2 linked regions of the Cecembia calidifontis genome follow. The protein of the gene in region 2 interacts with the protein of the main gene of each other region in a pairwise test. Links are inferred from orthologs where the notes say so. Each region holds a gene or a part of one and is shown on either strand. Other genes may lie near its edges.

Region 1 (11,581 bases), 3.3 Mb from region 2 along the record:
TATCGTCAATTTGTTCCAGTTTTTGGAGAAATATTTCAGCAATTATGGTGTCATCATTATCCTGATTGTTTTGATCATCAAGCTTGCACTATTCCCCTTGACCTATAAGTCCTACATTGGCATGGCCAAAATGAGGGTAATCAAACCTGAAATTGATGAATTGAAAGAAAAATTCGGTAATGATCCCGCCAAAATGCAGCAAGAGCAAATGAAACTTTTCGGACAATTGGGAGTAAGCCCTATTTCTGGTTGCTTGCCGATGTTGCTGCAAATGCCATTCCTCTTTGCCATGTTCTTCTTCTTCCCCAATTCTATAGAATTGAGACAGGAATCATTCTTATGGGCACATGACCTTTCTACCTATGATGCCATAGTAAGACTTCCCTTTACCATTCCTTTCTATGGGGCACATGTCAGTTTATTTACTTTGTTGATGACAATATCGCAAATAGCCTATACCCATTTCAACAATCAGTTGACTGCTCAGACTGGGCCTATGAAAAACCTGGGTTACATTATGCCTGTTATTTTCATGTTTGTCCTAAACTCTTTCCCTGCGGCATTGAGCTTCTACTATTTTGTGTCCAACATGGTCACATTCGGTCAGCAAGCCTTGATCAAGATGTTTGTTGATGATGCAAAAATCAGGGAGAAAATTGAGGAGTACAGAAAGAAGAATGTCAACAAAAAGAAATCCAAGTTTCAGCAAAAGTTGGAAGAAGCCATGAAAGCTGCGGAAGCCAACAAAAAGAAAAAAGATTAAAAATTGAACGAAGCTGTCCTCTAAATTAGGACAGCTTTTTTTTATTTATCGATTGATATTTCAAACTGACCGATGGAGTATACAGTGGTAAAAATCAATTCTTTAAAAATATCCACAAGACAATGTGGAAAATATTTCGTTTTTGGACTGGATATAAATCCTATATTTGTAAGCTGAGAAAACCAAAAGACCGAAAGCAACATGATCGATATAACTTACTACGGACATTCTACCTTTTTGGTGAAAATTGGAGATAAAAAAATATTGTTTGACCCATTTATTAGCCCCAATGGAAAGGCCACCCATATTGATATCCATAAGATCAAAGCGGATTATGTATTGCTTAGTCATGGACATGAAGACCATGTTGCGGATGCTGAGAAAATAACAAAGGCCTCAGATGCGATATTGGTTTCAAATTATGAAATAGCCGTATGGTTTGCTCAGAAAGGAGTGGAAAAATACCATCCTATGAACCATGGAGGCAAAAAAGTTTTTGATTTTGGAAAAGTCAAGTATGTAAACGCAGTGCACAGCAGTACACTTCCTGATGGAAGTCCAGGTGGTAATCCTGGTGGCTTTGTGGTGCAGCATGAAAAAGGCTGTTTCTACTATGCCGGTGATACGGCACTTACTTATGACATGAAACTTATTGGGGAGGAGTTCAAGATTGATTTTGCTTTTCTTCCGATCGGTGACAATTTTACCATGGGCATTGATGATGCCATCAAAGCGGCTGATTTTGTAGGAACAAAAAAAATCATAGCCATGCACTACGATACTTTTCCATATATAGAGATCGATCTCGAAGCGGCAAAAAAAGCTGCTGGGAGGGCAGGAAAAGAATTGATTTTACTTAATATTGGAGATTCAATCACCCTATAAATAAAAAAATGGGAAAAGTTATTGCCATTGCGAACCAAAAAGGTGGAGTCGGAAAAACCACTACCGCGATGAATTTGGCTGCCAGTTTGGCTGTTTTAGAATTTAAAACATTGGTCATTGATGCTGATCCTCAGGCCAACACCACATCAGGATTGGGGCATGACCCCAAGAATATTGACACCAGTATTTATGAGTGCATGGTGGATGGTACAGATATCGAATCAATCATCTTAAAAACAGAAATCGACAATCTAGACCTTGTCCCATCGCACATAGACTTAGTCGGTGCAGAAGTGGAAATGATTAACCTGGAAAACAGGGAAGAAAAAATGAGAGGGGTAATCTCAAAGGTGAAGGATAAGTATGACTTTGTGATAATTGATTGTTCTCCGTCTTTGGGTCTAATCACAATCAATGCATTAACGGCAGCGGATTCAGTAATCATACCGGTGCAGTGTGAATATTTTGCTTTGGAAGGCTTGGGAAAATTACTCAATACGATTAAGATCATTCAAACGAGGCTGAACCCAAATCTTGAGATTGAAGGCATCTTGCTTACCATGTATGATGTCAGGTTAAGACTCAGCAACCAAGTCGTAGATGAAGTCAAAATGCATTTCAAAAACCTGGTATTTGAAACGATTATTCCAAGAAATGTCAAATTGAGTGAATCACCAAGTTTTGGGCTTCCTGTTATCGCGTTTGATGCGGAGGGAAAAGGAGCCATGGCTTACCTCAATCTAGCCAATGAAATTGCCACCAAAAACGGGATGGAGAGAGTAAACTGATATATTGATTATGGCGGACAAAAAACCTATAGTTAAAAAAAATGCACTCGGAAGAGGATTGGGAGCCTTACTTCAGGATTCTCCGCAGAAAGGAAAAAACCAAGATGAAGCACCTGCTGCACCCGTAGTAGGCATCTATGAGATACCTTTGTCAGAGATCCAGGTAAACCCCTATCAGCCAAGAACGCATTTTGACAAAGAAGCTTTACAGGAACTGTCCGAATCCATAAAAGTTCAGGGTATTATACAGCCTATTACAGTAAGAAAACTCGCTGATGGGGAGTATCAATTGATCTCTGGCGAAAGGAGGTTCCAGGCTTCCAAAATGGCAGGTTTGGAAAAAGTGCCTGCCTATGTAAGGACCGCCAATGATCAGCAGATGCTGGAAATGGCATTGATCGAAAATATTCAGCGGGAAAACCTTAACTCTCTAGAAATCGCCCATTCTTATCAAAGGTTATTGACAGAATGTAACCTCAAACAAGAAGAACTTGGCGAAAGGGTTGGCAAAAACAGAACTACTGTTAACAATTACCTGCGCCTATTGAAATTGCCACCGGATATTCAGGCAGGATTACGGGATAACCTGATTTCCATGGGGCATGCCCGGGCAATTATCAATGTTGAAGATATTGACAAACAGCTGGCTATTTATAAAAGAACCATTGCAGAAGAACTCAGTGTCCGTAAAGTAGAAGCCCTAGTAAAAGCCTTGAACAGCGAACCTGAAGAAAAACTTGCATCTAAAACCCAGGGATTAGATCCTGTCAAAAAGTACGAAATCGGCAAAATCCAACAAAGGTTGGCCTCCCATTTCGGAACCAAGGTACAACTTAAAGCAGACGGAAAAAATAAAGGAGAAATCAAAATCCCTTTCCAATCTGCTGATGACCTGAACCGAATTCTTGAAATCTTGGACATAATATAAAGCCTTGATTACGGCAGTTGACCATCCAAAAACTTACAATATGAAAAGGGCAATGATACTGAAAGGTTTCATTGCTGTTTTTGTTTTATTGGTTTTGCATCCCTTGGATGGCATAGCCCAACAAATAAAAGCAGATACTCTATCCATCAACCTAAGGCCGGAAGGTTATAAAGATCCGAAAAAAGCAACCATACTATCAGCCATAATTCCAGGCGCAGGACAAGTGTATAACGGCAAAGCTTGGAAAGTGCCTATACTCTATGGCGGATTTGCTACTAATATTTATTTTATCGATTTCAATAACCGCAGATATCAAGCTTTAAAGGAGGCCCTATTTCAATTTGATAGGCAGGAACCTAACAATTTTCCCAATCTAAACAGGGATGGGTTAGTGAGACAGGTCAACTTTTGGCGAAGGAACAGAGATTTGAATTATTTCTTATTCATCGGTATCTATGCACTCAACATCATCGATGCACAGGTGGACGCCCATCTGTCAACCTTTGATGTCAGTGATGATTTAAGCTTTCGGTTTGAACCAAATATTGAAACCTTAACAGCAGGGGGAACCTTATTTGGATTATCTATGAAAATAAACTTCTGATATGAATATACTATTATTGGGATATGGCAAAATGGGAAAAATAATCGGAGAAATCGCCGAGTCCAGAGGTCACCATATCATTGCCAAAATCAACATTGACAATAGAGAAGAATTGGATGGCTTAAATCCTGAAAATATTGATGTGGCAATCGAATTCAGTCAACCGGATGCAGCAGTCGAAAATATAAGTTGGGCCATAAATAGAGGCATACCTGTAGTTTCAGGTACTACAGGTTGGCTTGATAAAAAACCTGCCATTGCCGCTTTGGCATTGGAAAAAGAAACGGCATTCTTCTATGCTTCCAATTACAGCATAGGGGTCAATGTTTTTTTTAAAGTGAACAAATTTCTGGCTTCCTTGATGAAAGATCAATCCGACTATAAAGTCAGCATGGAAGAAATCCACCATACCGAGAAAAAAGACGCTCCTAGTGGAACAGCCATTACCTTGGCAGAAGGGATCATACAACAAAATCCACATTATACCGGTTGGAAACTGTCCGGCGACCCGACCGCTAATGAACATGATGTGATCATTACATCAAAACGGATCGACCCTGCCCCGGGCACACACATTATACGCTATCAATCTGAAATAGATGATATTGAAATCAGTCATACTGCCCATAGCCGCAAAGGATTTGCACTTGGCGCAGTTTTGGTGGCTGAATGGATTAAAGACAAAAAAGGTGTATTATCAATGGATGATTTCCTATCTTTCTAAAATTTTTGAGTGAAATGAAAGAAGTAAAAAAGAAAAAATCAGCCGCAAGAGAATGGCTTGATGCTTTGGTATTCGCAGTCATTGCAGCTTCTCTGATCCGATGGCTACTATTGGAACCATTTACTATTCCTACAGCTTCAATGGAAAAATCCCTTCTAGTAGGAGACTTTCTCTTTGTGAGCAAAATGCATTATGGAACCCGAATCCCAAGGACTCCTCTTCAGATTCCTTTGACGCATCAAAAAATATGGGGCACAGAGACCAATTCCTATGTTGATTGGATCCAACTCCCTTATTTCAGGTTACCGGGCTTCTCTTCCGTTAAAAGAAACGATGTTGTCGTTTTTAATTTTCCCTCGGAATTTGAATATCCGGTTGACCTCAAAACCAATTACATCAAAAGAGCAGTGGCCATTCCTGGAGACGAGATTGAAATAGCACTGACCAACGTATTTATCAATGGAGAGCCTGCCTATAAACCGGAAGGGTTACAATTTTCCTATGATGTAATGACCAGCAGGAACCTCAGTGCTGATTTTTTCAGTGATTATGGCATCAGTCCGGAAGGCTTTATGTCTTTCACAAATGGTTCCGGTTATCTTGTAATGACCACGGAAGAAACTGCAGAAAGATTGCGTAAATCACCAGCTATTGGCAATGTAACCATTCGTATGGAGAGAGAAGGAATGGGAGATCCAAAGATTTTTCCTGATGGCGCTTATTTTGGTTGGAATAAAGATAATTTTGGTCCTTTAAAAGTCCCTGCCAAAGGATGGACCATTACAATGGACACCGAAAATATTGCAAAATACTCTTATACCATTGAAAAATTTGAGGGGCATAAAAATGTGGAAGTCAGGGATAACCAACTCTACATTGACGGCCAAAAAGTGGAAACATATACCTTCAAGCAGGATTATTACTTTATGATGGGAGATAACCGTCATGATTCATTGGATTCCAGGTATTGGGGATTTGTTCCCGAAGACCATATTGTAGGAAAAGCCTGGTTCTTGTGGCTGTCTTTGGATAAGCACAAATCCATGTTCAGCAAAATCCGTTGGAACAGGTTCTTCAAGGGTATTAAATAAAAAAACGCCTCACAGATTTATGTGGGGCATTTTTTTTTTACCAATTGATCGCTGCTAATCCCTTTTCTTTCAGATAAGCATTAGTTTTCGAAAAATGACCACATCCCAAAAATCCACGGTGTGCAGAAAGCGGCGATGGATGTGGAGCGTGAAGTTTGAGATGCTTATCATCCGAAATAAATGCAGCCTTCTTTTGTGCATAGGCTCCCCAAAGCATAAAAACCACGTTTTCTTTTTCAAGGGCAATTTTACGGATCACCGCATCCGTAAAAATCTCCCATCCTTGATTTTGATGTGATCCTGCCTGATGTGCCCTGACCGTCAGGGTAGCATTGAGTAACAAAACCCCTTGATCAGCCCACCGGGAAAGGTCACCATTAGAAGGAATGGACAGCCCTAAATCCCTGTTGAGTTCCTTAAAAATGTTCAAAAGGCTGGGTGGAAAAGGGACGCCTTCCCTCACTGAGAAAGAAAGTCCATGCGCCTGGCCCGGTCCGTGGTAGGGGTCTTGACCCAATATGACCACCTTCGTTTTTTCAAAACTACAATGGTTAAAGGCATTGAAAATTTCCTTTCCCTTGGGAAAGATTTGATTGTTTTGGTATTCACTTCTTATAAATTCAGCCAATTTATCGAAATAAGGCTTTTTGAACTCTTCTTCCAGTCTTTCTTTCCAGCTTTCCTCAATTTTGACATCCATTTTGACTCTATTACGTTGTTAATAAAGATTTAAAATTCTAACTTTAAGTTTTTGATTAACTCCTTGAATTGAACTATGGTCACCGCCATTACAGAAGGTATAAGAGTAAGTGTTGAGACTACCTATCAGGCAGAATTTTCAAGTCCCCATCAGCACCATTATGTTTTCACTTACAAGGTAAAGATAGAAAACAACAGCAGTCATACCATACAATTGATGCGCCGGAGATGGGAAATTGTTGATGCAGGGGACAATACAAAATTCGTAGAAGGGGATGGAGTGGTTGGACTACAGCCAGTTCTTGAACCCGGTGCTTCTCATGAATATGTTTCTGGTTGTAACCTTAAGTCCGGTTTGGGCAAAATGAGGGGGGTATACATCATGGAAAAACTTTTTGACGGCAAATTGATTGAAGTTCGGATTCCTGAATTCCAATTAATCTCCGACATTTTTGACAATTGATTTGAAAAAATACCTCTACCCTATTTCCGAATCTATTCGGTATTGGCTATTGAAGGAGGATAGATTTTCTCTTCAGGGGCCATACATTTCAGATCTTTATAATGGCTTATTAAAATACCTTAAAAACTCCAGTTCAAATGATCTGGACCTCGAAGATTGGAGAAAAAAACTTCTCAAAGACAGTGACATCTTAGTAATTGAAGATTTTGGAGAGGGTTCGAAAAAGCTAAAAAAAAGTCAATTTCGGAAGACCAAAGATGTAACCCGATATAGTACTACCGGGAGAAAATTCAGTCAAATCTATCAATATTTTTGCCTTCAAACTCCTGGCTTGAAGGTTTTAGAGTTGGGTACTTGTACAGGGATAAACACCTTATACCTTTCAAGAGTAACCAAAGGTGAACTCTTTACTTTTGAGGGAGCAGAAAGCCTTATTCACAAAGCAAAAGAAGGTCCCGGGGCCGAAAAACCAATTTATGTCCAAGGAAACATAAAAGAAACCCTCGCCCCAATAGTTCAGAAAATCCGGAAAGTTGATTTCGCACTTATCGATGCAACTCATAATTTTGAGGGGACTTTTGGGTATTTTCAAACCCTGCTACCCTATCTCCATGAGGAAAGCATCGTGGCGGTCGCAGATATCCACTGGTCCAATGAAATGTACAAGGCATGGAATAAGATCTGTCAAACAGAACAGGTCTCTTTAAGCATTGATTTCTTTGAGTGCGGAATCCTGATTTTCAAAAAAGGCATTCAAAAATCCCATTTTATCCTGGATGTTTAATTTTTCCTTAGCTGCACAAACAATTCACTGCCCTGTCTTGGGGGAATGGAGTTGTAACATGGTTCCAATTTCAATATTTCAAACTCAGGCATAAAATATTGGCTATATTCTTCCTTACTGCCCCCAAAAGGAGGTCCTTCATGGGCAAACTCCCTTGCAAACATCACCCCTGTAAGTTTCCCTCCTGGAAGTAAAAGATCATGCATTTTCCGGACATAATCCTTTCTCAATTGGGGATCCAGGGCGCAGAAGAAGGTTTGTTCCAGAATTAGATCATATTTTCCTTCATGTGAAAAGAAGTTTTCAAGAAAAATATTGGAAACTGGAAAATCAGGACAAGATTTCTTAAATTGAGCAATAGGAACAGGAGAGAAATCAAGAATATGAACTTTTTCAAAGCCCATACCAAAGGCATAGACGGCTTCATAGGCGTTTCCTGCTCCCGGAATTAAAATCTTTAGATCTTTATTGGAAATTTGGTCTAAATATTGCTTTAGGGGTGTTGAAGGTGATCCTATGTCCCAGCCGGTAGATTTTTCATTATATCGGTTGGTCCAGTAAGCTTCATCTAAAAACATGTCATTCAAATTTAATAAGTAGACAAAAATACAAGGAAAATACAATGGAAACCAACCTCCAAGACAAACCAAAAAAAAGTGAAAACGGTAAGAACATATTGATTATCGTTTTGGTGATTTTGGTCATTATCAGCGGTATCAAGCTCTACGCTGATTACAGAGATAAGACAAAAAAATCTGAAGAAATCCTTATCCTGTCAGAAGAAAACAATGATCTCAACAGAAGACTTGATTCCATGACCTTTCAATTGGACCTTAGAATTCAGGAAATTGAAAAATTGGGAGGGGATGTCAAGGCCCTGGAAGAAATGAAGGAGCAATTGATAGCTGAAAGGAATTCAGATAGAAAACGTTCTGCCGAAGAAATAGCGGCACTCAATCGTAGAATTGATAATTATGCAAGGACACTCCAGGAAAAAGACGCAGAGATTCTTCAGCTCCGGGAGGTAAATCAACAGCTTGTCACGGAAAACCAAAGCTTGAAAAGCACGCAAGCCCAGATTGAAGATGAGGTAGTCAAATTGAATCAGAAACAGCAGGAATTACAGGAAAAAGTCAATATTGCTGCAGTTTTAAGGGCGGAAAACATCAATATAGCCGCTGTAAATTCAAGGGGAAGAGAGCGGGAAGACGGTTTTAGAAACCGCCAAATAGAGAAACTAAAAATTTCTTTTAACTTGGCTGACAACAAAGTAGCAGAGCATGGAAATAAAGATGTCTATGTGCAGGTAATCGCTCCTAATAACCAGCCCATATTTGATGTGGCGAAAGGAAGCGGAACATTTACCATTGATGGCAGAGAAGAATTCTATACAGTACATCAGGATATTTACTTCAACAACACCAAACAGACCTTGACCTATTATTACGAAAAAGGAAGCAGGTATGCACCTGGCATCTATGAAGTAAGAATTTTTGCAGAAGGTCATCAAATCGGCAATAAAACATTTGAGGTAAAATAAGATTTAAAAAGAAAAAAAAGGGGGGGGGGCTGACCGGTGAAGATGATCATCCCCTCTTTTTTTTATGTCCACTTGGAAAATAAGGGGATTTATTCTACTTTTGCGCTCTGTTTAATTAATACAGATAAACTTATACAAACATGTTCCAGAAAAATTATGAAACGGTATTCATTTTAACTCCCGTTTTGTCTGAAATTCAGATGAAGGATACCGTAGACAAGTTTGTAAACTTGTTAAAAGAAGAGGGAGCAGATGTCATCAATGTTGAAAATTGGGGTCTTAAAAAACTGGCTTACCCAATTCAGAAAAAAAGCACCGGTTTCTACGTTTTGGTTGAATTCAAAGCACTTCCAACTGTGATCAACAAATTGGAAATTGAATTCAGAAGAGACGAGAAAGTAATGCGTTTCTTGACCACAGTGTTGGACAAGCACGCAATTGCTTATGCTGAAAGAAGAAGAAAAGGTGAATTTAACAAAAAAGCTGAAGCTAAGGAGGAGCAAGCCTAATGACACTTAAGAACGAACCCATCAACAGAGTTGAAAACAGAAAAAAATACTGCCGTTTCAAAAAACACGGTATCAAGTATATTGATTACAAAGACCCTAACTTCCTTTTGAAGTTTGTCAATGAGCAAGGAAAAATCCTTCCTAGAAGATTGACTGGTAACTCTGCGAAATATCAGAGGAAAGTAGCCAATGCAATCAAGAAAGCAAGACATCTGGCGCTTTTACCATTCGTAACTGACGGCTTGAAATAATCCGTTTTTGCTCGAATCATTCATTAAAAAAATCGTAAGACAATGGAAGTTATTCTAAAAACAGACATAAAAGGACTAGGTTATAAAAATGACTTGGTAGAAGTAAAGCCAGGTTACGGAAGAAACTACCTAATCCCTCAAGGATATGCAGTTTTAGCCACAGATTCTAACAAAAAAATCTTGGCTGAAAATATCAAACAAGCTGCACACAAAGCTGAAAAGATCAAGAAAGAAGCTGAAGAAATTGCAGCTAAACTTGCCGGAATCACTTTGGAAATCAAAGCTAAGATCGGCGAATCAGGCAAAATCTTCGGTAAAGTTACAACACTTCAGATTTCTGATGCCTTGGCTGAAAATGGAATTAACATTGACAGAAAGAAAATTTCAATCAATGTACCTGTTCAGACTGCTGGTGAATTCGAAGCTGAAGTTGATCTTCACAGAGAAGTGAAAAGTGCAGTGAAATTTGTAGTAGTAGGAGAATAATTTACCCTACTTCAAAAAATTAAAAAAGCCATCTAAAATTAGATGGCTTTTTTATTGCATAAGGTCTTTCGAAACAAGTCAATCCTAAGAATTGAATCAGTTCATAACGATTTTTTCAAGATCATCCACCAACTTTTTGGCAACAGCCTTACTGTTCTCTTCTCGTTTGGCTTTAAAAAGCTCCAAAGCTTTTTTACTTTTTTCAATCACACCTACTGGATTATTGTCATACTTGTAACTGTTCCAGCACCAAGAAAGCTCAGCATGAAGCTTTTCATCCAATTTAAGTTTTTCAAGTTTCTCCAAAGTTGAAACAATTGTTTTTTCGGAAATTTTTACAGACATGAGTTTATAGATTTAATAAATTGTTGTTTTCTTTTATAAATTTTCAACAAAACAAGGAATTTATTTTCGGAATAACAAAAAAAATCAACCCTTATTGATTGATAATCAACATGAAATCGATTTCGCCGGCCAAAATAAAGGAAATTTTTTCTTCAAATAGTCCTTATCTTGGCAGAAAAAAATCCGATGGAAAGGAAACAAAGTTTACAAGAAGAATTCGCCAACAGTATTAGCCATGGCTTCGGTATTTTATTCAGTATAGTCGCCATCTCCCTTTTGGTAACCTTCTCCATGCTGAACGGTACTGCCATCCACATCGTCAGTTGCAGCATATTCGGAGCCTCTATATTGATTCTCTATACATTTTCTACGCTTTATCATGCTTTTCAGGAAGAGAAAATCAAATCCTGGCTGAGAACCTTTGATCATATAGGGATTTATTTTCTTATAGCAGGAACATATACGCCTTTTCTACTTTTGGCAGTTGGAGGGTTTTGGGGATGGGTTTTCTTTGGGATCATCTGGAGCCTGACACTGTTCGGGGTAATTTTTAAAATATTTTACACCCACCGATTCAAAAAAGCATCGCTCATACTCTACTTGGGAATGGGATGGATGGCCATTTTTTTAATCAAACCTCTTGTAGAAAACCTTAGCACTACCGTTTTGCTGCTAATTGCTGGGGGAGGAATCAGTTACACCCTTGGTACCCTTTTTTATA
Region 2 (11,601 bases):
TGAAGAATGCCCGGGACTTTTTCTCTCCCGACTTTGGCTTTAACCTTCATGACCAGCAAATTTATTATACAGCCGGTGAGACAGCCACTCCTGCCACGATTTCTGTCCTCGCTCCTGCCTATAATTACGAGACAGAAGTTAATGATATTCGGAAACGGGCCATGCAGGTCATTGTGGGAATGAACAAAGTCATCCAGCAAATTGTACCGGGACATGTGGGTAAGTATGACGATGCCTTTGAACCAAGGGCTTTTGGGGACAACTTCCAGAAATGGGGCACCAGCACCATCCTGATTGAGTCCGGAGGCTATCCCAATGACCCAGAAAAACAGGAAATTCGCAGACTGAATTTTATCATCATGCTGCATGCCCTATTGGAAATTGCAGAGGTTCAATACACCCAGTACAGTTTGGATGATTATTACAGTATTCCCGATAATGCACTCCGCCTGATGGACCTTGTAATCCGGAACCTTTCCCAAAGCAAAGATCAGCTCACCTATGAAATTGACCTGGGAATCAGAAGAAGGGAATCAGATGCCCATGGTTCCTTCTTTGTTAGTGGTGTGGTAGATGATTTGGGAGATTTATCGGTCTTCTATGGTTTTGAAGAGCTCGATGCCAAAGGAATGGAAGTAGTAGAAGGCAAAATTTTTGAAACTCCTTTAGCCAATGTCGGGAATATTACTTGGGACAAGGCGATGGAACTTCTCAGAATGGGGTATCTCGGTGTCAAGGTTCAAAATGCCTTGGACAGGGAACTTCATAATTTGCCCCTGATGGTGTTAAAAAATGGAAATTCGATTCCTACGGGCATACGGACAGGGGGCAATCCCAATTTCTTCCTTGCTGAAGGGGGCAAACTCCGCTATGCCATTGTCAATGGCTACCTGATAGACCTGAATGACAATAGTCCAAAAGATTTGATGCAGCGTGTACAATAGGGTGCAGGTTATTGGTTTAAATCCTTCATAATAAGCATTTTATTTGCTATCTTTTAGGATTGTTTACCCAAAACCACATGTTATGACAGCACTGATTATTGTAGCCGTAGTCTTGGCCCTTGCTTTTTATGTAATCGGAATATACAACCGCTTGGTCAAGCTGCGGACCCATGTTTCTGAGGCTTGGAGCGGGATTGATGTACAGCTCAAAAAGCGGTATGACCTTGTGCCCAACCTCATCGAGACGGTCAAGGGCTATGCTTCCCATGAGCGGGAAACCTTGGAAAGTGTCACCCAAGCTCGGGTGGCTGCAATCAATGCCAAAGGGATAGAAAATCAGCAACAGGCAGAAAATCAATTGACCCGGGCCATTTCAGGACTTTTTGCGGTAGCTGAGCGCTACCCGGAGCTCAAAGCCAATACCAATTTTCTTCAGATGCAGCATGACCTGTCCGCCATTGAGCAGGACATTGAGCGGTCCAGAAGGTATTACAATGGAACAGTGAGGGATCAGAATATACTTATTGATTCTTTTCCCAGTAACCTGGTTGCCAATGCCTTTGGCTTTTTGAAATCTCCCTTCTTTGAATTGGAAACAGAGGCAGAGAGAGCTTTGCCAAAGGTCAGTTTCAAATGAAGAACTTCCTCCTCTTCATTGGTTTCTTTCTTTCCCTTCAGGTTTTAGGGCAAGAGGAATATATCCGCTCATTTCATACTGACCTGAAGGTAGATACTTCAGGTTTGCTTTCTGTGACTGAGACCATTGAAGTTTTTGCCTCAGGAAATCAGATCAAAAGAGGCATAGTCAGGAGTTTGCCATTGCAGGGTATAGATTACCGATACAGACAGGTAAAAAATGAGTACCAGATTATTTCAGTGGAAAGGGACGGTTCTACGGAGCCTTTTCACACCGAAAAAAAACAGGGAAGCCTTTTTATTTACATAGGAGATAAGGATGTTTTTTTGGATCCTGGTTATTACACGTTTACCATTACCTATGCTGCCAAGGGTCAGTTAGGCTTTTTTGAGGACTATGATGAAATCTACTGGAATGTCAACGGCTTTGGTTGGGATTTTAGGGTGGAAAAAATATCTGCTACTGTCAGCATTCCAATCGAGGCAGATTTTAAAGAATATGCCTGCTACACGGGTTATTCAGGATCTACGGAACAAAATTGTAAGATCGAAAAGTTGGCAGATGGTAGGTTATTCTTCGAGGCAGAAAACCTGTCTGCTTATCAAAACCTGACCATTGCTGCAGGCTTTACGAAAGGTGTGGTGAGCCCACCCCCTCCGCTGGGATTCTGGGAGCAGTTTGGCTTTTTGGTGCTTAGTGGGATAACCTTTCTGGTTCTTTTGCTATATTATGCCATTACCTGGTACAAGTTTGGAATTGATCCTCCCAAGCCAACAGTCATTCCTGAGTTTGATCCGCCTTCGGGAATTTCCCCTGCCTCTTTGGGTATGATCCACAGGGGTTATTTTGGGGGAGACCTGATTTCGGCATCTATTGTGCATTTGGCCGTAAATGGATATTTACGAATTGTGGAAAAAAGTGAGCCTGTCATGTTCGGCTTGTTCCACAGCAATTCTTTTACCTTGATCAAATTGAAAAATCCCGATGCGTTCCTTCCTCAGGAAGAAAAGGTCCTGATGGACAAGCTTTTTCCCAACAACAGTGTTCAGATCAGCATCAGCGGGAGTTATAACAGTCAACTGAAATCCATGTATGATAGCTATGTAGAAAATTTAATGCGCCAGCACAGGCCTTTTTTGAACCAGGGAAGCAACTGGAAATTATGGATTCCCCCTATTTTTATTTTTATCGTTTATGCAATTGTGGCCAGTAGATTTGATTTTTACAACTATGCCCAGCCTAATCTGAGTTTTGATTTAGTGGATATTTCTCCGTTTCCGATTGTCATATTTATTGCAGTTTTGGTCATAATTTCCATTGTCAGAAAAGAGATGGGGAGATGGGTCTTTTTAATCCTGATTTTGCTTTCATTTTTGATTGGATCCTATATGCTCTATCAGTCCAGCACCATTTCCCTCAATAATTTGGTGTTAATAGGTTTTATCCTATTTGCTGTAGTTTCTTACTTTTCCTATATCTACCTTATCAGACAGCCAAGTATTGAAAAGCTGGATTTAAAATCCAGGATTGAAGGGTTTAAGAAATACCTGAGTGCCGCAGAGGAGAGACAATTGCAAATGTTCAATCCTCCCAAAATGACCCCTGAGATTTTTGAAAAACTGCTGCCCTTTGCCATGGCATTTAAGGTGGACAAAATTTGGGGAAAGAAATTCCAAAACCTCATGGAACGGTCAAGTTTGAACCAAAGACATCAGACCACATGGTATTCAGGATCAAGGTTTTATTCTTATCATTTATTGGGCAATCATATCAATAAAGCTTTGGGAACCTCCATCAATCATTCAGCCGGAAGGGGAGGCGGTGGAAGCGGTTCCTCTGGCGGAGGTTCATCAGGGGGAGGAAGAGGCGGCGGAGGCGGAGGCGGTTGGTAATTTTTCCAGCATCTTTCCTGCTTTTTGTTTAAATTTCTAAAAATTCAAAATAGAAACTTTTGACCTTAACGATTATGAAACAAAACCTAACCGCCATCATTTTTGCTTTGGCCATTGTCATCGCTTCTGCTATTTTGGGCAATGCTTTTCTGAACAGAAATAAAAGATCCGGCACTGTGGATGTCACAGGTTTAGGGCAGAAGAATTTCTCTTCGGATCTCGTGGTTTGGGAGGGGAATTTCAGCCGGGAAAACATGGATATCCGGGTGGCATACGCAGAGTTGGAAAAAGATAAAAAAGCGGTAACAGATTACCTGGTGGCCAAAGGCATTCCCAAAGATCAGATTATTTTCCGTGCCGTCAATACCAATCCCCTTTACAGACAAAATTACAGCAGCACGGGTAATTATATGGGACAGACTTTTTTGGGCTATGAACTCAACCAAAGTCTTCAGATAGAATCCAAGGAGGTGGACAAGATAGACCAGATTTCCAGGGAAATCACAGAGTTATTGTTGCAGGGCGTAAAGTTTTATTCCCAGCCTCCGAGGTACTACTACACGGAACTGGAAAGTCTGAAAATTGAAATGATATCCAAGGCCACTGAAGACGCCAGGGTAAGGGCGGAAAAGATCGCAGAGAATTCAGGGGCTAAATTGGGTAAACTGATAGCAGCCAATATGGGCATTTTTCAGATTACCGGACAGTATTCTACGGAGGAATATTCTTGGGGGGGCACCTTCAACACTACCTCAAAAGAAAAGACGGCTTCCATCACGATGCGTCTGAGCTACTCAGTCAGATAATTTTGGAAATCCAAAAAAAAACCCACCGAGTAAGTGGTGGGTTTTAATATTGCCAATAAGAGGAATTATCTTACCCTATCAAATTGATTGAAGAAGAAGTTACCTTCAATTTCTGCATTTTCATCTGAATCAGATCCATGAACGGCATTGGCCTCGATGGATGTAGCGAAGATTTTTCTGATGGTTCCTTCTGCTGCATTGGCAGGATTGGTAGCACCGATCAAAGTCCTAAAATCTTCTACTGCGTTTTCTTTTTCAAGGATAGCGGCAATGATCGGCCCGGATGACATATACTTGCAAAGGTCAGCATAGAATGGTCTTTCTTTATGAACCGCGTAGAATTTTCCTGCCAGTTCTGGAGTAAGCTGAGTGGCCTTCAATGCAACAATTTTAAAGCCTGCTTCCTCGATCATTTTCAATATTGCTCCTGAGTTGCCTGCAGCAAAAGCATCAGGCTTGATCATGGTAAATGTTCTGTTTCCTGCCATTTCTTTGGAATTTATTTCTGAAATCTAATTTGGCTGCAAAAATAGGGGAAATCGGTTAAACTACATAGAAAGCCCGAGAATTCTCTATTATCTCTTTCAGCCTTAGCAGCTTAGACAAATTGGGAAAATTCAAAAATATTACAGACATTTGCAAACTATATTCCTTTTTGAGGAATGTACAAAAGCAATATAATGCAGGAATTAGAGTTATTTAAAAATAGATTATCATCCCCCCATAAAGTTGTCATTACTACCCATCACAAGCCGGATGCAGATGCATTGGGTTCTTCTTTGGGAATGGCCAACTACCTGAAAAAGAAGGGTCATGAGGTCACTGTAATTACTCCTTCAGATTATCCCCAATTCCTTACCTGGATGAAGGGAAATGAACAAGTACTAAACTTTGAAAATCCGGAGCATAGGGAAAAAGCCATAGAAAAAGTATTGGAAGCGGATACTATTTTCTGTTTGGATTTTTCCTGCTTGAAAAGGCTGCATGAACTGGCTTCCTTCGTAACCAAATCCAAGGCATATATCGTCAACATTGACCATCATCAGGATCCAAAAGATTTTGCAGATTTCAGGTATTGGAGTACGAAGGCGGCAGCTACCTGCGAACTCGTCTATGAACTTATTGTTGAATTGGGTGATCAATATTTGATCGATAAAGACATTGCCGATTGTCTTTATGCGGGGATTATGACTGACACGGGAGGCTTCAGGCATCCCAATACCACTAAAAATGTACACCTGATTACAGCAGAACTCATAGGCTTGGGTGCAGACAATACGAGGATTTCAAGGTTGATTTATGATACCAACTCGGTTAACCGCCTGAAATTTCTTGGATTTGCCATTACACGCAGGTTGACCATTTTAGAGGATCTGAAAACAGCCTATTTCGCAATCAGCAAAAGGGACCTTAAGAAATACCAATCGCAGACCGGGGATACAGAAGGCTTAGTAAACTATGCCCTTTCTTTGGACGGAATCAAAATCGCTGCCCTTTTCACCGAAAGGGAGGACGGTGTAAAAATTTCCTTCCGATCCACAGAGGATGTTGCTGTCAATAAGTTTGCAGCTGATTATTTTGAAGGAGGAGGACACAAAAACGCATCAGGCGGAAGGTCTACCCTACCCCTGAAAGAAACCATTGAAAAATTCGAAAAATTAATAAAAGAAAATCAAAAAACGCTTTTCAATCAATTAGAACCCATCCATGAAAAAAATTAAATCTCTATTATTTGCGGTTGCCCTGATGGTGATTGCTTTCAGTGCTATGTCTTGTAACAAGACTAAGACAACTTCAGACGGCATTGAGTATACCTATATCAGAGAAGGTAGCCAAGCACCTAAAAACGGTGAATTTGTTTTGTACCATTTGATAGTGAAAACGGACAAAGATTCTACCTTCATTTCTACATATGACCAAAGCATGCCTGCATACCTGCAGTTCAATGATTCAATCCCAAGAAAAACAGGCATGGATGAAATATTTTTGAGCCTTAAAAAAGGGGACAGTATAGCATTTGAGGCTACTGCCAAAAAAATCTTTGCAGAAAACGTTCCTTTCTTCCTGAAGGATGATCAAAAAGTCAAAGTAAGAATCGGAGTGATAGATGTTTTGGATTACCAAGGTGTGGAAGCGTATTTCAATGCTTTGCAGGAAGCAGAAATGAAAAGACAGGCTGAAGGCGCTGTGAAGCAATTGGAAATCGATACCCAGATCATTCAGGATTACATTGCTGAAAAAAATATCAATGCCATCAGGACAGAATCCGGTCTTTATTACGTCATAGAATCAGCAGGATCAGGACCTCAGATTGAACAAGGTGATTTGGCTTTCGTTCATTATGCAGGTTACTTGTTGGACGGAACGCTTTTTGATACCAGTATCAAATCCCTGGCTATGGAAAAAGGGGTGTACAATGAGCAAAGAGACAATTACGATGGCTATGCACCGCTTGAAGTTAGGGTGGGCATGGGACAGGTAATCAAAGGCTGGGACGAAGGATTGGCTTTGTTGAAAAAAGGTGATAAAGCTAAATTCATCATTCCTTCCCCGTTGGCTTATGGAGATAGAAATGCAGGTGGGCCAATTCAACCAAACTCTATCCTGATCTTTGACGTAGAAGTCACTGATGTTCAAAAATAACACAAATCAATGAAGTACTTAAGTATTGGGATTTTAGCTTTATCGGTATGGCTGTCATCATGTATTTCTGACAGTGAAAATGCCCAGATTATCTTCGAAAGGGACAAGCAAAAAATTGAAGAATTTGTCCGAGAAAATCCCATACCTTCAGTAAAGGAATTTTCTGACCCCGCCCTTGGTATCCGTATCTTTTGGCAGGAGGTCTCCAACAGCGGAAGGAAAGCGTTTCTAGGTGATACAGTTGTGGTGGATTATGTAGGTAAATTGCTCAACGGCAATGTATTTGATACTTCTATCGAAAGTGTCGCAAGGGCGAATAATATTTTCTTTCCGAACAGACCTTATGAGCCATTTAGATTTGCTTTCGGTTATGAATCGGTAATCCAAGGCTTTCTATTTGGTATTTCCCAAATGGAAGAGGGAGATAAGGCCACAGTCATCATGCCTTCTTTGTATGGATATGGAAGGCAGGCTTCCCAAGGAATTCCAAGTAACTCAATATTAATGTTCGAGTTGGATTATATTCAGCTTATAACTCCTGAAGACCAGTAAGAATGAAAAGATTAAGTACTTTATTGTTAGTGTTGTTTGGAATCATTGGTTTTTCCTGTGAGCCAAATAACCCCTTTGGGCCTACCTATGACCTAGAGGGCAACCTGGCCAGAGATGCTAAGATCATTGATGAGTTTTTGAAAACTGCACAGATTGACAGTGTAAGAAGGATTCATGACCAAAACGGTGTAATCATTATTGTACAAGAGGAAGGGACTGGAGCCAAACCCGGAGAATTCCGTTTGATTTATACCAATTACATCGGGAAATTCCTTGACGGAAAAGTATTCGATACCAATCTTGAACAAGTAGCAAAGGATAATAACGTATGGGATGAAAACCGTATTTATAGGGTATTCCAATTTGTTTTAGGTTCGGGAGAAGCTATCCAAGGCTTCAACATTGGTTTTAGGCAGTTAAGAAGCGGCTCCAAAGCAGTCCTTATTATTCCCTCTCCCTGGGCTTACAGGGATCAGGAAAGGGATGGCATTCCCGCGAATTCCATTCTGATGTTTGAGGTGGAATTTCTTGGAATTGAGTGAGAGGGTTAATTTAATAGCCCCGATTTATAACAGATCACTTCTTTGATAAATAAAATCCAAAAGAGGCTGTCCCTATTTATGGGACAGCCTCTTTTCTTTGATAAGATTTCAAGCTTTTGATTCTCATCACAGAACAACCGTCATGAGTCTTTGAAGCGTACAGAATTAATCGGGTTGTATAGCCAGGGATAGAAATGTCCCTTACTTTGAGAATTTAGCCTCTGAATTTTCTTGGGAATAAAGCCGGCACTTCCTTTTTATACTGGGTGTAACTTTTACCATAAAGCTGAATGAGCTTTTTTTCTTCAAAGTAGATTCCCATTGGCAAATAAATGATGAGGCATATCAAATGTATCAAAGAAGCCAAAACCGGATCAAAGAAGAAAAAGCCGAGGAAAATCAGAAGTAAGCCGGCATATAGCGGATGTCTAACATAAGCGTGCATCCCTTTTCTGACAAATTCAGGCCGTTCTTCCAGGTCATCATGAGGCTTTAAGCCCACAAAAGAAGACAGGGAAAAATGCTTCATGGACTTCACTATGATAATTGTTCCAAATGCGGCAAACATGTAAGCCAAATAAGTGGTAAAATCAGTGTTTGCCAGGAGTATTCTTTTTTCAATCATAGCCCCATATACCAAAATTGCCAGTAATCCAACAGCAGAAAATAGGGAATATAGCAGTCGGTACCATGGATAAGCCGTACCCATTTTGCTTCTTATCTTATTTTTGAAAGCAAGGCTGGCCAATAGGGTATGAAGACTATAGTAGATTCCCCAAAATAGCGCCAATAAAATATAAGCCGTCATCTGAATTTGTCAAAGGTTCATCATTTAATCACCAAAATAAATAAGTTAGTTCATTAAGTATTACTTTTATGCCAAGGAGTTTTTTGATTGCCAGTCTTTTTCTAATTTGACATGCTAAACCCAGGATAATGAAAATTGGATTGATCAGAGAGGGAAAAATTCCCCCCGATAAAAGAGTGCCTTTTACTCCAAAGCAGGTCAGGAAACTTTTGGACCTTTACCCTAATGACTTGGAATTCAAGGTTGAACCGAGTCCTATTCGCTGTTTTTCTGATGATGAATTTGTAGAATTGGATATCCAAGTGGATAGCGATTTGTCAGATTGCGATGTGCTCATGGGGATCAAAGAAGTACCCATAGACCAACTCATTCCAAACAAGACCTATATTTTTTTCTCCCATACCATCAAAAAACAAGTTTATAATCGGAAGCTATTGCAGGCAGTTCTTAAAAAGAACATCAAGCTTATAGATTATGAAGTCTTAAAAAATGAGAAGGGAGAACGTACCGTGGCTTTTGGCCGGTGGGCCGGAATAGTTGGGGCTTATAATGGGCTTTGGACCTATGGGAAAAAGACCGGTCTATTTGATCTCAAAAGGGCCTTTGAATGTTTTGATAGGTCTGAGATGGACCTAGAACTTAAAAAAGTGCAGCTTCCCCCCATCAAAATTGTGGTTACAGGAACAGGAAGGGTAGGCAAAGGGGTCCTGGAAGTTCTGCATACGGTCGGAATCAAACAGGTGGCCCCAAAGGAATTTCTCCATCAATATTACGATGAGGCTGTTTTTACCGTTCTGTCTTCCGCTGATTTCAATAGGAGAAAAACAGACGGAGGTTTTGATAAGGAGGAGTTCTATGCAGATCCTCAAAAGTATGAAAGTCACTTTTTGAAATATGCCGAAGTCAGTGATATCCTGATGGCGGCAGCTTATTGGGATAGCCGTGCACCCAGGTTATTTGAATTGGAAGATATTAGCTCAGAAGATTTCAATATATCCGTGATTGCAGACATCACCTGTGATATTCATGGTTCTGTCCCTACTACGGTCAAGGCATCCACTATTTCGGATCCGGTTTATGATATAGACAGAGATAGTTTCGAAATATTGCCGGCATTTGGCAAGCAGAACAGTATCTCTGTTATGGCAATAGATAACCTGCCAACCGAGCTTCCCAGAAATGCGTCTGAAGAATTTGGGCAACAATTGATTGAAAACCTGATTCCAGAGTTATTGAAGCCCAGTTCAAAAATTTTAGATAAGGCTACCATCGCCAAAGAGGGAGATTTAACTTTGGAGTTTATGTATTTGAAGGATTATGTGAATGAAATTGTCGAATGATGAAGAACATTGAAAGATATATTGAGCAAACCATTTTAAAGCCACAGACGGTGGATTCCGATATTGAAGGATTGGTTATGGATGCCAAAAAATATGGTTTTGTAGGGATCTGCGTACCTCCTTTCTGGGTGAAAAAGGCCAAGCGGGAAATCGGGGATGCTCCTATCCAGCTGGTAACGGTAGTGGGTTTTCCTTTGGGGTATAATATGACCGAAACCAAAGTTTTTGAAACCGAGCAAGCCATCAAGGATGGGGCTGATGAGATCGACGTTGTTTGGTCCATTACCGCATTTAAGGCAGGGATGAACTGGCCAAAAATTGAATTGGCCAGATTGGCAAAGGTATGTCATGACCATGAGCGCATCTTAAAAGTGATCATTGAAACAGCCTACCTCAGTGAAGAGGAAATTATCAAGGCATGTAAGCTATGTGCCGAAGCAGGAGTAGACTTTGTAAAGACCTCAACGGGATTTGCTCCAGAAGGCGCCAAGGAAAGACACATCAAATTGATGCGGGAAAATCTGCCCAGCAGTGTAGGCATCAAAGCCAGTGGTGGAATCAAAACCTATGAACAGGCAGTGAAGATGATTCAGGCCGGGGCCGATAGGATAGGTACCAGCTCCGGAGTTCAGATTGTGGAGGCATCAAGGGAGGATTAAACCTCCCTTTATTTTTGGATTTCAGTTTTGTGATACCTGTCCGCATGTCCCATTTCCCGTATGTCCTCATTTTTATTGAAATAAATCAGTAAGAAAGGGATAATGAAAAAAGTCAACAGGATGTAGGCAAACCCCACAAAGCGAGTTTTGGTCGACTCATTGCCCAAGAATGTGGCAATTTTTACGGGAATATTTCTTACGGAAGGGAAGGGCATAAAAAGCAATGCGCCAATAAGATTAAACAGGAAATGGACAACCGCTAAGCTAATGGCAGCGTCAGTCTTATAAATAGCAGCTATTGCAGCAGTTATCGTAGTTCCAATATTTGCCCCAATTATAAACGGAAATGCTTTAACAAGGGAGACTTTTCTGTTGGCAACAGCAGGTACAATGATGGATGTGGTAACGGTACTGGATTGTACGGCTGCCGTGAAAAAAGCTCCATACAAAAAAGAAAAGAAAGGTTTTTGGAAAATGTGCTTGTTGATTTTGTTCAGGTTGGTGGACATGAAAGACTTCAGCACAAATTTGGACAACAACTTGATTGAGGTAAATACCAGGATGACTGCCAAAAGAAGAAGAAGCACCGGTTGATCCAAAAGGTTAGCAAGCCATAATGTCACCGGTCTGGTGAACAATACATTGTATTGGTAATCGACATTAAAATCTTCACCCAAGTTAAAAAATGTGGCAGTGATGTAGGAAGCTGCGTTGCTGAGGAATCCAAAATATACTTCCAAAGGAAAAAGGATCAGAACCGTCAGGATATTGAATATAT

The links.
Region 1: the proteins of BC751_RS03890 (region 2) and ung interact in binary tests that used the Escherichia coli proteins (3 or more experiments, as listed by UniProt). The link is inferred for Cecembia calidifontis from one-to-one orthologs.

What each region holds. Positions count from the first base shown.
Region 1 is NZ_SGXG01000001.1:4,213,560-4,225,140, forward strand. The notes cover bases 4,653-7,476. They hold ung (uracil-DNA glycosylase), read right to left. Parts: upstream 6,484-7,476; coding sequence 5,821-6,483; downstream 4,653-5,820. Other genes in these bases: dapB (4-hydroxy-tetrahydrodipicolinate reductase), read left to right, coding at 4,653-4,692; lepB (signal peptidase I), read left to right, coding at 4,707-5,783; apaG (Co2+/Mg2+ efflux protein ApaG), read left to right, coding at 6,559-6,945; BC751_RS18200 (class I SAM-dependent methyltransferase), read left to right, coding at 6,947-7,476. Also shown: membrane protein insertase YidC, read left to right, coding at 1-763; BC751_RS18160 (metal-dependent hydrolase), read left to right, coding at 965-1,648; BC751_RS18165 (ParA family protein), read left to right, coding at 1,657-2,436; BC751_RS18170 (ParB/RepB/Spo0J family partition protein), read left to right, coding at 2,447-3,364; BC751_RS18175 (DUF5683 domain-containing protein), read left to right, coding at 3,405-3,968; more of dapB, read left to right, coding at 3,970-4,652; more of BC751_RS18200, read left to right, coding at 7,477-7,729; BC751_RS18205 (class I SAM-dependent methyltransferase), read right to left, coding at 7,726-8,307; BC751_RS18210 (hypothetical protein), read left to right, coding at 8,352-9,269; rpsF (30S ribosomal protein S6), read left to right, coding at 9,410-9,778; rpsR (30S ribosomal protein S18), read left to right, coding at 9,778-10,029; rplI (50S ribosomal protein L9), read left to right, coding at 10,072-10,515; BC751_RS18230 (hypothetical protein), read right to left, coding at 10,612-10,860; PAQR family membrane homeostasis protein TrhA, read left to right, coding at 11,047-11,581. UniProt on the Escherichia coli protein: Excises uracil residues from the DNA which can arise as a result of misincorporation of dUMP residues by DNA polymerase or due to deamination of cytosine.
Region 2 is NZ_SGXG01000001.1:907,464-919,064, reverse strand. What follows is about bases 3,057-5,900. They hold BC751_RS03890 (nucleoside-diphosphate kinase), read right to left. Parts: upstream 4,768-5,900; coding sequence 4,345-4,767; downstream 3,057-4,344. Other genes in these bases: BC751_RS03885 (DHH family phosphoesterase), read left to right, coding at 4,960-5,900; BC751_RS03895 (SIMPL domain-containing protein), read left to right, coding at 3,548-4,279; BC751_RS03900 (DUF2207 domain-containing protein), read left to right, coding at 3,057-3,473. Outside these bases: BC751_RS03910 (M14 family metallopeptidase), read left to right, coding at 1-944; BC751_RS03905 (LemA family protein), read left to right, coding at 1,027-1,581; more of BC751_RS03900, read left to right, coding at 1,578-3,056; more of BC751_RS03885, read left to right, coding at 5,901-6,000; BC751_RS03880 (FKBP-type peptidyl-prolyl cis-trans isomerase), read left to right, coding at 5,987-6,922; BC751_RS03875 (FKBP-type peptidyl-prolyl cis-trans isomerase), read left to right, coding at 6,932-7,474; BC751_RS03870 (FKBP-type peptidyl-prolyl cis-trans isomerase), read left to right, coding at 7,477-8,016; BC751_RS03865 (methyltransferase family protein), read right to left, coding at 8,231-8,824; BC751_RS03860 (NAD(P)-dependent oxidoreductase), read left to right, coding at 8,953-10,164; deoC (deoxyribose-phosphate aldolase), read left to right, coding at 10,164-10,823; BC751_RS03850 (Na/Pi symporter), read right to left, coding at 10,832-11,601. UniProt on the Escherichia coli protein: Major role in the synthesis of nucleoside triphosphates other than ATP. The ATP gamma phosphate is transferred to the NDP beta phosphate via a ping-pong mechanism, using a phosphorylated active-site intermediate.